2 regions of the Bradyrhizobium sp. McL0615 genome follow, and region 1 is predicted to be linked to the other one. Evidence: riboswitches for the same ligand, from Rfam matches in the RefSeq annotation. Region 1 holds a riboswitch; the other holds the start of a gene.
What was found. A riboswitch is a leader RNA that binds a small molecule or an ion and turns the genes downstream of it on or off. The one in region 1 is predicted to bind S-adenosylmethionine.

Region 1 (5,981 bases):
GAGCACGGCCGCGCGCGGTCTGGGGCAATCGGGGGTTCAGGTGATCGCCGCACCGCGCGCAACCGGTGGCCACCCGCGCTGGGAAGTGGCCGCGCGAATGACGGCGATCGCCGCGGGCGCCTTCGTGGCGACGGCCAACCGCCGTGGCGCGAGGCTTGCGGGCGGCAGCTGGATCGTGGCGCCCGACGGCGACATCCTCGCGCGAACCAACGTGAGTGCCCCGATCGTCAGTCACGAAATCGATCTTGCGCTGGTCGACAGCGCGAGGCTGACCTATCCGCGCAATGTCAGGGATTGAGCGGCCTCAGATTTCGAGGCCGCCCGCGCGGGAATAATTTCATTGCGAATAATCTTTATTGAGAGGCCAGGATGATGAAACTGCAGCTATTGCGCAACGCTACGCTGAAGCTGGAGATCCAGGACCGGATAGTCCTGATCGATCCATTCTTTGCTCCGAAGGGATCGCGCCCGTCCTTTACCGGCCGCGCACCCAATCCGTTGGCCGAACTGCCGGCAAGCCCGGAAGAAATCCTCGAGGGCGTCGAACTCGTCATCGTCTCGCATCTGCATGCCGACCATTTCGATCCGGTGGCGCAATCCCTGGTGCCAAAACATCTTCCGCTGATCTGCCGGCCGGGGGACGAGGACAAGATCCTGTCGCATGGGTTCAGCGACGTCATGCCGCTTGCCAAGATCATCGACTGGAACGGCATCCGCCTGCAGCGCCGCGAGGGCAGTCATGGCCTCGGACCGGTCGTGAAGAAGATGGGATCGGTGATGGGTTTCAGCATCACGGCCAGGAACGAACCGGCGGTCTACTGGGCCGGCGACACCGTGCTCTATCCGGCCGTCGAAACCATCATCGCGGACACGAAGCCCGAGATCATCATCATCCACGCTTGCGGGGCGCGATGGGACGGCGATCTCATCACAATGGATGCCGCAGAAGCCGTCGCGACCTGCCGGCTGGCGCCTGACGCCGTGGTGATCGCCACCCACATGGATTCGCTCGACCACGCCACCGTCTCACGCGACGAACTGAGGCGGCATTCGACCGAGCATGGCATCTCGCCGCAGCAACTGCTGATACCGCTGGATGGAGAGACCCTGCAGCTGAAGTCGCGACAGGCATGAGCCGCGCACGTTGCTCGCCGTGGCCGGGGAAAGCGTTACTTCCCCGCCCCGCCGCGGCTGAGCAAAAACACGCCCTGCTCGCCGAACATGTTCCAGACCCACCACGGCAGGGTCAGCGGCACCGGGCGGCCGTAGAGATCGAGGGCGACCGCGCGCTCCATCTTGACGTTGATTTCGTCGCAGAGCTGCACGAAATCCTTGATGGTGCAAAAGTGGATGTTCGGCGTGTCGTACCAGGTGGCGGGGAGATTTTCGGTACGCGGCATGTGGCCGCCGACCAATAGCTGCAGCCGCATCTTCCAGAAGCCGAAATTTGGGAACGACACGATGGCGCGCCGGCCGATCCGCAGCAGGTTTTCCAGCACGACCTTCGGCTGCCGCGTCGCCTGCAGCGTCTGCGACAGGATTACGTAGTCGAATGCATCATCGGGATAATTGACGAGGTCGGTGTCGGCATCGCCCTGCACCACGGCGAGCCCCTTGGCGACGCAGCGGTTGACGCCCTCGCGCGACAGCTCGATGCCGCGGCCGTCGATGCCGCGGCTCTCCAATAGCTGCAGCAACTCGCCATCGCCGCAGCCGACGTCGAGCACTTTTGAGCCGTGTGGAATCATTTCGGCAACGAGCAGATGATCGGTACGATATTTCCCGGTGCGATCGGGCGCGACACCGCCGAGCGGCAAAGTCTGTTCCTGCACCGCCATGTCAACCACCGGTATTGTTGCCGAGCCCGCGCGCCTTGCCTGCCGATTGCAGGAAGGCGCGCGCGATGTCGAAGAACTCGGGCACGTCGAGCAGGAAGGCATCATGGCCGCGATCGGTTTCGATTTCGGCGAACGACACCCGCGCGCTGGACGCGTTCAGCGCATGCACCAGCGCGCGCGATTCCGAGGTCGGGAACAGCCAGTCCGAAGTGAAAGACACCACGCAGAACCGGGTCTTGATGCCGCGAAACGCCTGCGCCAGCACGCCGTCGTGATCGGCGGCGATATCGAAATAGTCCATCGCCCGCGTCAGATAGAGATAGCTGTTGGCATCAAAACGCTCGACAAAGGACGAGCCTTGATAGCGCAGATAGCTTTCGACCTGGAAATCCGCGTCGAACGAGAAGGTCGGCAGTTCCCGATCCTGCATCCGGCGCCCGAACTTGCGATGCAGCGCGGCGTCGGAGAGATAGGTGATGTGTCCGGCCATCCGCGCCACGGCCAGCCCGCGATGCGGATGGGTGTTGAGTTCGAAATAGCGCCCGTGATGCCAGTCGGGATCGGCCATCACGGCCTGTCGGCCGAGTTCATGAAACGCAATGTTTTGCGCTGAATGGCGTGTCGAGCAGGCGACCGGCAGCGCCGAGAACACGCGCTGCGGATAGGCGGCGGTCCATTGCAGCACCTGCATGCCGCCCATCGATCCGCCGATCACGCAAAACAGGGTTTCGATCCCGAGCCGGTCGAGCAGCATGGCCTGCGCACGGACCATGTCGGGGATGGTGATCACGGGAAAATCCAGCCCCCAGGCCTTGCCGGTGGCCGGATTGGTCGAGGCCGGACCGGTTGATCCCATGCAGCCGCCGATCACATTCGCACAGATGATGAAATACCTGTCGGTATCGAGCGGACGGCCGGGACCGACCATGATTTCCCACCAGCCGGCCTTGCCGGTCAGGGGATGCAGATTGGCGACGTGCTGATCGAGGGTCAGCGCGTGGCAGATCAGAATCGCATTGGAGCGATCGGCGTTCAGTTCGCCATAGGTCTGATAGGCGATCTGGAACGGCGCGAGATCGATGCCGCAATCAAGCTTCAGCGGCTGGTCCATGCCGAACTTCGCCACCGTCGAGGTCGGATGATCGGCCTCGTGGGCGCGATCCTCACTGTGAATCGACGGACTGGATATCGACTGCACGTTTGTCATTTCGGCGACCTTCCTCCTTGCGGAGGCTCTACAGACAGAAATCAGGCCATAAAAAAACCCGGCCTGAACTAAAGGTTCGGCCGGGATCACTTCTGTCCCCGGCCTGTTTAGCGAGTTGTTTAACGTGGCTGCAAGCCGGCCGGCTCAAATGACCACGGAATGGAACAAAGCTAGTCCCGCCCAGGCATTTCGTCAAGGCAGGCCGGGGCCCAGATGCCATGGTTAACCCGATCGTGCAGGGCTCCCCCGCGACGTTTCTCTTTGCTTTCAGCGCCCGTCTTTCCTAATCAATGCGACTGTCTGCCGGCTGCATCGGGCTGTTCCGGCACCAAGGTTTTTTCGGATGTCCAAGGCACCCCCGGCCCCGCCCTCGCTGCAGGAACTGCGCAAGGAGATCGATGCGATCGACGAGCAGGTTCATCGCCTGCTGATGGCGCGCGGCGACATCATCGACCGGCTGATCCAGGTGAAGCAGACCCAGGAAGTCGGCTCGGCGTTCCGCCCGGCGCGCGAGGCCAGCATGATGCGCGAACTGGTCCGGCGCCATCGCGGCATCCTGCCGCTCGACACCATCGAGAGCATCTGGCGCGTCATCATCTCGACCTTCACCTATGTCCAGGCGCCGTTCTCGGTGCATGCGGACGTCTCGGTTGGCGAACCCGCGATGCGGGATTCGGCGCGGTTTCATTTCGGCTTCGTGGTGCCGTATGTGGGCCATTTCAGCGCGCAGGCCGCGGTGGAAGCGGTGGCGAAATCAAAGGGCGACCTGGCGCTGGTCTCGGCGATCTCGAGCCGCACGCCGTGGTGGCTCGCGCTGGAGGCGGACGGCGCACCGAAGATCATTGCCCGGCTGCCGTTCCTCGAACGCGCCGATCATCCGGCCGCGCTCCCGGTGTTCGTGATCTCGCGCGTCGCCGACGACGCCATGGCGACGGAAGTCGAGATGTGGAGCGTGCGCGTCGCCGGCTGGAATGCCGATATCGCGCGCGCCGTGGCGCCGCTTGCCGATATCGTCGCCGTGCCCGATACCGCCTTCGACGGCGCAGCGCTTTTGGTATCGGATGCCGGCACCGGCTTCGAAAAGATCAAAAAAGCCCTGATCCAGGCCGGCGCCTCGGTGCGCTCGTCGGCCCTCGTCGGCAGCCACGCAACGCGCTATACGGTGCCCCCGAACGGGGCAGCCAAGTCTTAGGCTGCCAAGTCTTAAGCTGCCAAGTCTTAAAGCCGCCCTGAATATCCGGAGCCAGAAGATGAACCGCCCCGTGCCGAATCCCGGCATTCTCGATATTGCGCCCTACACGCCCGGCAAGACCCCGGTGCCGGAGCCGGGCCGCAAGGTGTACAAGCTGTCGGCCAACGAGACCCCGTTCGGGCCGTCGCCGAAGGCCAGGGAAGTCTACCAGCAGGCGGCTTCGCATCTCGAAGACTATCCAGAAGGCACCTCGCGGGTACTGCGCGAGGCGATCGGCCGCGCCTACGGGCTCGATCCCAACCGCATCATCTGCGGCGCCGGCTCGGACGAAATTCTCAACTTGCTGGCGCACACCTATCTCTGCCAGGGCGACGAGGCGATCTCCACAGCGCACGGTTTTCTGGTGTACCCGATCGCTACGATGGCGAACGGCGCCAAGAACGTCGTCGCGCCCGAGACCAACTTCACCGCCGACGTCGATGCGATCCTGGTGCGCGTGACGCCGAAGACCAAGCTGGTATGGCTCGCCAACCCGAACAACCCGACCGGGACCTATGTGCCGTTCGACGAGGTCAAGCGGCTGCGCGCAGGTCTGCCGCCGCACGTGCTGCTGGTGCTGGATGCCGCCTATGCCGACTATGTGTCGCGCAACGACTATGAGCTCGGCCTCGAACTGGTGGCGACCACCGAAAATACCGTGATGACGCACACCTTCTCCAAGATTCACGGGCTGGCGGCTCTGCGGATCGGCTGGATGTTCGGCCCTGCCAACATCATCGACGCCGTCAACCGGATCCGCGGACCGTTCAACGTCTCGACGCCGGCGATGCTGGCAGCGGTCGCAGCCATCGAGGACACCGCGCATATCCAGATGTCGAAGGCGTTCACTGAGACGTGGCGCAACTGGCTGACCGAGGAGATCGGCAAGCTCGGGCTCAAGGTGACGCCGAGCGTGGCAAATTTTGTGCTGATCCACTTCCCGGAGAAGGGCAAGACCTCGGCTGAGGCGGATGCGTTCCTGACCAGACGCGGCCTGGTGCTGCGCGCGCTGAACAACTACGGCCTCCCCCATTCGCTACGCATGACCATCGGCACCGAGGAGGCCAATCGCCTCGTCGTCGACGGCCTGCGCGACTTCATGGCCGCCAAATGAACGGGACGCCGATCTTCCGACGCGTCGCGCTGATCGGCTTCGGCCTGATCGGCGGCTCGATCGCGCGCGCCGCGCGTGCGCAAGGGCTCGCGAGCGAAATCGTCACCACCGCGCGCTCGGAAAAAACCCGCGCGCGGGTGCTGGAGCTCGGCATCGTCGACCACGTGCTGGAGACCAACGCGGAAGCCGTCAAAGACGCCGACCTCGTGATCCTCTGCATCCCGGTCGGCGCCTGCGGGCCGGTGGCGCAGGAAATCGCGCCGTTCCTCAAGCCGGGCGCGATCGTCTCCGACGTCGGCTCGGTCAAGGGCGCCATCGTCCGCGAGATGGCGCCGCATCTGCCGGCGAATGTTCATTTCGTTCCGGCCCATCCGGTCGCGGGCACCGAGCATTCCGGTCCCGATTCCGGCTTCGCCGAGCTCTTCATCAACCGCTGGTGCATCCTCACGCCACCCGACAGCACCGACCCCATGGCGGTCGAAACCCTGCGTGCGTTCTGGGCCGGCATGGGCGCCAAGGTCGAGATCATGACGCCCGATCATCACGATCTGGTACTGGCGATCACCAGCCATCTGCCGCATCTGATTGCCT
Region 2 (5,981 bases), 1.6 Mb from region 1:
GCTGTGTTCGACTTGCCATGAGCCGGCCGATGAAAAGCGCGTGGAGGCGAGGCTGCGGCCTGTATTGCCGCGCAATTACGGAACTGGATGGACCTCAGAACTCGATCAACAACTGAAATCGAGATGGGAGGCAGGTGCGTCCTCCGAAGAGCTTGCCCTTGAGTTTGGGCGAACGAAAAGCTCCATCACCCTTCGTCTCGCCAAACTGGGGTTGCAGGTGCATGAACCGCTGTCGAAACTCGACGAAACCTGATCATGTGATTTCGTCGCTGGAAGGCGGCAGGCCACCATGTGCAACCTTTACTCCATCACGACGAACCAAGCCGCCATCGCCGCGCTGTTCCGCGTCGTCAACCGATACGTCGGCAATCTCGCTCCGTTGCCGGGCGTTTTTCCGGACTACCCCGCGCCAGTGATCCGCAACACCGACCCCGGTACAGAAATGACGCTGATGCGCTGGGGCATGCCGCCACCGCCGCGCACTGGCGGCCCGCCGGTGACGAACATCCGCAACACGTCATCGCCGCACTGGCGCGGCTGGCTAAAGCCGGAGAACCGCTGCCTGGTCCCTGCCAACAGCTTCGCCGAGTCGCGCCGGAGCCGAACCCCGATACGAAGAAAAAAGACGTGGTCTGGTTCGCACTCAACGATGACCGGCCGCTATTCGCCTTCGCCGGCATTTGGACGACCTACAAGGGCGATCGCGGCACCAAGTCGAAGCCGATACCGGGTCCCCACGATGTCTACGGCTTCTTGACGACGGCACCGAACGCGATTGTGGAGCCGATCCATCCCAAGGCCATGCCGGTGATCCTGACCACCGATGAGGATCGTGATGTCTGGATGCGCGCTCCGTGGGACGAGGCCAAGGCGCTGCAACGGCCATTACCGGATGACGCGTTGAAGATCGTGATGCGGGGAGCCGACAAGGAAGACAAGGCTGCGGCGTGATCCGAAGCGGCCTTTTCCGCGATGACTGCCGCGCGCAGCTTCGCAAGCTCTTCGGCATGGGCGATGATAGCAGTTGTTGATGGTGCGCAGTTCGCGACCCGTCAATCAACGAATTTGACGCCGCACGTATTTCCGTTCCGCCACACCACAACGCAATGCTCTGTCGTCTTGAATCCATCCAACGACAGATCAAACTTGAAGGCGGCGGTGTGATGCGTCGATGAATGAACGGTGGCCCCGTCACTGTGGAAATTCTTCACCAGACAGGGATGACAGCCACGAACACCGTCTACATAAAGCAGCGCCAACTGGTTGATCGCAACGCGTTTTAGGACTCGACGTTCAGACATCGGGCGTCCCCCAAAACAAAATCCGAAATCATCGAAGGCAGCGATTGGCGCAGAATAGACCGTCGCACGAATTTGAAAAGTCAGCGCGGTTGACTCTATAAAATTGTAGGGAACTACCTTAGTTGCGGTGCCCAACGGGCGACAACCAGCTTGGCGCCGGCTCCATAGGACGACTGCAAAACCAGGGTAGCGACAACGATGCACGCCGCCAGCAGCAAGCCGATAAGGGGCCGGAATGCCGGCTTTCTAGGCGGCGATTGCGGACTAGGTTCGGCTGGAGGTGGGCGTGCGTCATCGCGCTCCATTTTCGCAACCTGTTCACTTACACGCGCGAGCCCTTCATCCGCATGCTTGATCTGTTGGTAGGCGCGCGCGAGTCGTTCATCCGCGCCCTCGCGTTGTCGTATCAGTGCAGGGTCTGCCCGACCTGCGAGGGCAATGCCAGCAGCGATCGGCTTGTTCTGCGGATGAAGGAGCGCGCATCGCTGATGAACGTCGCCGTCAGCAGACTTCCGGCTCCGATCACAAAATCCACGGCGTGACTGCAACATAAAAAATCCCTCCAAGATTGCACGCGCATCTGGAGGATTGGCGACCTACTGTTGCCCATGCGGGCCACATCGTCGTGCCACCGTTGCCGGTCTAAGGCTGGTTGGCGGGACCGTCAGGTCCTCTCAGGATGCACATGGATTGATATCGGATCGGATCGGCGATCTCTGTCAACTTGCATCAGAAGCGCTCGTCCGGTCTAACGGAGGGCCTATGCGGATCGTCCAATTCTGGTTTTCGGGGTTCTAGATCCAAAGCGCATATTACTCGTCGTCAATTCAGTTCTTCGTCGCTGAGAGTACGAAGGCTCAGTTGGGGTTAAAAACTGGTGCTCAGCTAGGTCTTTTGCGTCCGCAATCAACGAGCGCCGCCAACATCGTGCGCCCGTGACGACCCGAGCCCCTGCCGGTCCTCTTGCATCGCCTTGTACTTGTCTTCAGCATCAAACTGTGACCGATCGACGCTCAGATCGAGTTGTTTGAGGTAGCGCCGCGCTGCTTCAGCGCGTGTCAAGATGGGGGACTCGTCAGCCAGTCCTGCGAGCGCCGCCCGCAAGCGGCGCAAAACCTGAATAGAAGTGGCTCCGAATTGGCGGATTTCGTCGAAGGCGAGCGCCATGTAGTCTTCCCACGACGGCAACTTGATGATGACGCGCAAAGCGTCGTCTAAATCTCTTAGATGGGATGCATCCAACTCTTTCCGGATGAGCCGACGCAGCAAATCCTCGATTTGATCAATTGCCTGGACGGCCGTTGTTGGATCGTTTACGGCGGGCGAGAGCGCCTTAATGGCAATGTCCACCAGTATCCGGATGGGATACATGGGATCCTGTTCAAAGGTGCGTTCGAAGTCGCGGTGAATTGCCTGTAGTGCGTTCGTTTCTGAAAAGCTGCTTGTACAGCCGTGAACGCGCAAAACGATACTGCCGTCAATCAGCGTATCTCCGATACCGCAGGCCATCGCAATGATGCCACCACTCAGTCGCGCTTCGCGAACCAGCGCGTCAATATCGAGCCAAGTGATTGCGCGCGGTGGTCCAGAATAGGTTACGGTTTTTGAGACTGGCCCCAACTGAAGTGCTTCGACATGTCCCAACTTGGTTTCGTCACTTTGCTTCAAATCGAGAGGTCGAAAACTAGCGGAAATTACCTCGCGGCCCCTACTTCCGATGGTGTTGAGTACGCTCGTAATCTGCAAATCGACCAAGCGCTGGACCAACCTGACGAAGAGGAACATGCTGACCATAAGCAATACTCCAACTGCCAGCGTGGAATATCCAGGAACTTTGCCAGATCCATTTCGATCGATCCACGCAAGGGTGAAGAACGCAAAAATAAATGTAAAAGAATAGAGCCCAATCGAATGATAGAAGGCGGAATTGCGAACAAACCAGTGCACCAAACGGGGTGAATATGCGACCGCGCTGAATTGCACCATGATAAAGGCAACCGCAAAAACTACGCCGGTCAGCGCCATCATCCCCGAAGCCGCTGCGGACAAGCAGGCCTGAGCCGAGGAAACCGATATGCCGACGGGTTGGGCCAAGTAGAAAAGCTCGAGGCGCGGCACTACTTGGCCAAATATGAAGGCAGCGAACACATAAACCATAGGAATAACCCAGACGCGCATTGGTATCCTCAGGTTGGCTGTTGTCTAAAATGATGGGCGTCTGTGACCGTCGCGACAACATGCAAGCTCGACCGCCCGCGCTGAGCGCGAAGCCGGGGCAATTGCCGCCGCCGTCGCCACGAATCCGCTTCGGGCCTTCCGTTTCTTATGCCTATGCTCACTGCGATAGACCCGCCGAACTCGGCACGGCCTGCTTGTCCCGTAGGATAGCGGCGCTGACGGCCAAGACCCAAAATGGAAACACGAGCAAGCTCCCATCGAAGTAGCCGCTGCCAAACATAATAGCGGCCGCGATGAAGTATCCCCCGATTGCAAGCCAGCGGGGCGTCAGACGGGTATAGACGGCGATCGTCGATGTCGTGATCATGAAGACGGCCGCCGTCTTCGCCAGGTAAATGTTGACCATGCCATAGGCCAAGCTGCGCCCGAAATGAAAGGTGCCGGACTGGATGAGCGCTTCGGGTGCTGCATGGAAGGCCATAATGAGCGCACCAACGACCGCGAAGGCAGCGAAGAGCATGGCCAGCAGCAGGAAAGCGCTTCCCAGGAACACAGTCGCAAAAAATCGGTCCTCCCGTGCCCCAAGCCGGTCGCGAAGCGCTCCCACGAACCAAAGGAAGGCAACACCGGTGAACGGCACAAGGTTCATGGCAATCGTGACATACGTCGTGTCCCCTGCAAGCCAAGCGCCCCGCTCGAGGGGATCAGCGGGGACCGATAGTCGCATGAGGCCGAACACGGCGAACAACAGCACCGAAAATATGATACCCGCAAAGGCTGCGGCCCTTGGTGTTCTCAGATAGGTGCCCGTCAAACTCGGTTCGCTTGAAGTCATCGCGAAACTCCCGCGCAGGAGGGGGCGCTGGTATGAATGAGCGTGAGATCGACCAGCCCGGCTTGGATGCCGGGCAGGCTGTCGCCAAAGTCCCCCAAGTACATTCCCCGATGACAATCGGGACGGCGCGCGGATAGTTTGCGATAGGTCAAGGAAACCATAGTGATGACCCGTTGGTTGCCGGCTCAACCGGCCGATGCAACACAGGCGTTAAAAGCCGCCCAACTCAATGAGTCCGATTGGCAGAAGCCCCGGGCCCAAACTCGGACCTTCGGCGCATTATTTCGATCACCTCATCGGCGCGCGCGAATAGGGTCGGCGATACGGCTAGGCCAAGTGCCTTGGCCGTCCGAAGGTTGACGACCAACTGAAACTTCGTGGGCAGTTGGATTGGGAGATCGGCGGGAAGAGCATAATAGCCCTATTCGCAGCGCCAATCGCGGCGAGTATTCTCTCCCTTCGATGGTTCTGATCGCGGCCGGCCGCCGGCAAATGCGCAAATGCCGGATCGAAAATTCGATTTGGCCGTCGGGAAGTTGTCGCCAGTTCTCAATAACTGACGTGAAGCCGTTCTGAGGAGGCTGGTCAATAATTTCGCGTGCTTTGCGGCGCGCCGCGTCGAGAGGTAATTTGAAAGTCAGTGTGTCAGCCATTTGGTCTGCCAAATCACGCGGGTGAGTGCGCCTACCGAAACTCCGAAGTTAGCCAAACCGACAATGTAGATTCCAGCGATGGTGTCCTCTCCATCCCAACTTCCAACGCGAAGTGTTCGAGCAACAAGGTCAACATCCACCACGCACTTTGGAATTCAAAAGAGCGCTTTGGTTACAACCTCTGCTGTCTCCTTCGACAGACTGGATAATTTGGCGAGGCGCTCCAGGACGGCCTTCATCAACTCTTGGCGATTCGGGTCGAACCGTTTCCAGCGCTCGAAATTACGTGTCATCCGTGCTGCCACCTGGGGATTGATCGAATCCAAAGCAACGATCTGTTCGGCCATGAAGGCGTAGCCGGTCCCATCCGCTGCATGGAAATTGACTTGATTGCCGGCAAACGTACCGATCAGGGCATACACCTTGTTCGGGTTTTTCAGGTCAAAGGCGGGATGGGTGGTCAATTGCCGAACGGCATCCGTGGTTCCGGGCAAGCGTGAAGCCGCCTGCACCCCCAGCCATTTGTCCACCGCCAGTGGTTCGTCCTGCCACTTTTCATAGAACCGGGCCAATGCCGGTACGCGTTCCTGACAATCGCAATTGGCGAGGGAGGTCAATGCCGACAGGGCATCGGTCATGTTGTCGGCTCGATTCAGTTGTTCGTCACAGAGTCGACGCGCATCTGGATCATCCCTTTCCATCAAATAGGCTAGACACAGATTCCGCAGCGATCGTCGACCCGCTGATTCCGCATCCGGGCGGTAAGAGCCAGTCACTGTGCAAGCATCATAGGTGGTGCGCAGAGCTTTGCGCAGGACATCCGCCAGATGCCGCCGCAGCGCCTGTCGCACCCGGTGAATGGCGTCCGGGTCCACGACCTCTATCTGCTCGCCAATATAGTTCTCCGCTGGCAAGGCTAACGCCTCGGCGGCAAAGGCCGCGTCACCCTTGGCACTATCAGCCAGTATCCGCCCGAATGCCCTTGCGAAGGCATCAGGGAACTGAATGGGTCGG

Region 2: it holds a riboswitch for S-adenosylmethionine, as region 1 does, so the genes downstream of both, ACPPVP_RS03985 (hypothetical protein) here and metX (homoserine O-acetyltransferase MetX) in region 1, are expected to answer to the same signal.

What each region holds. Positions count from the first base shown of each region.
Region 1 is NZ_CP188254.1:8,145,311-8,151,291, forward strand. Features, by position in the region: gene ACPPVP_RS39220 (carbon-nitrogen hydrolase family protein) at 1-298, shown strand, start outside; gene ACPPVP_RS39225 (MBL fold metallo-hydrolase) at 370-1,134, shown strand; gene metW (methionine biosynthesis protein MetW) at 1,170-1,838, opposite strand; gene metX (homoserine O-acetyltransferase MetX) at 1,840-3,045, opposite strand; SAM riboswitch at 3,132-3,211, opposite strand; gene ACPPVP_RS39240 (chorismate mutase) at 3,389-4,237, shown strand; gene hisC (histidinol-phosphate transaminase) at 4,296-5,390, shown strand; gene ACPPVP_RS39250 (prephenate/arogenate dehydrogenase family protein) at 5,387-5,981, shown strand, end outside.
Region 2 is NZ_CP188254.1:861,048-867,028, reverse strand. Features, by position in the region: gene ACPPVP_RS03995 (HNH endonuclease) at 1-253, shown strand, start outside; partial or broken gene ACPPVP_RS03990 (SOS response-associated peptidase) at 290-951, shown strand; gene ACPPVP_RS03985 (hypothetical protein) at 1,053-1,436, opposite strand; SAM-I-IV-variant riboswitch at 1,890-1,989, opposite strand; gene ACPPVP_RS03980 (DUF2254 domain-containing protein) at 2,208-3,479, opposite strand; gene ACPPVP_RS03975 (hypothetical protein) at 3,637-4,314, opposite strand; gene pepN (aminopeptidase N) at 5,123-5,981, opposite strand, start outside.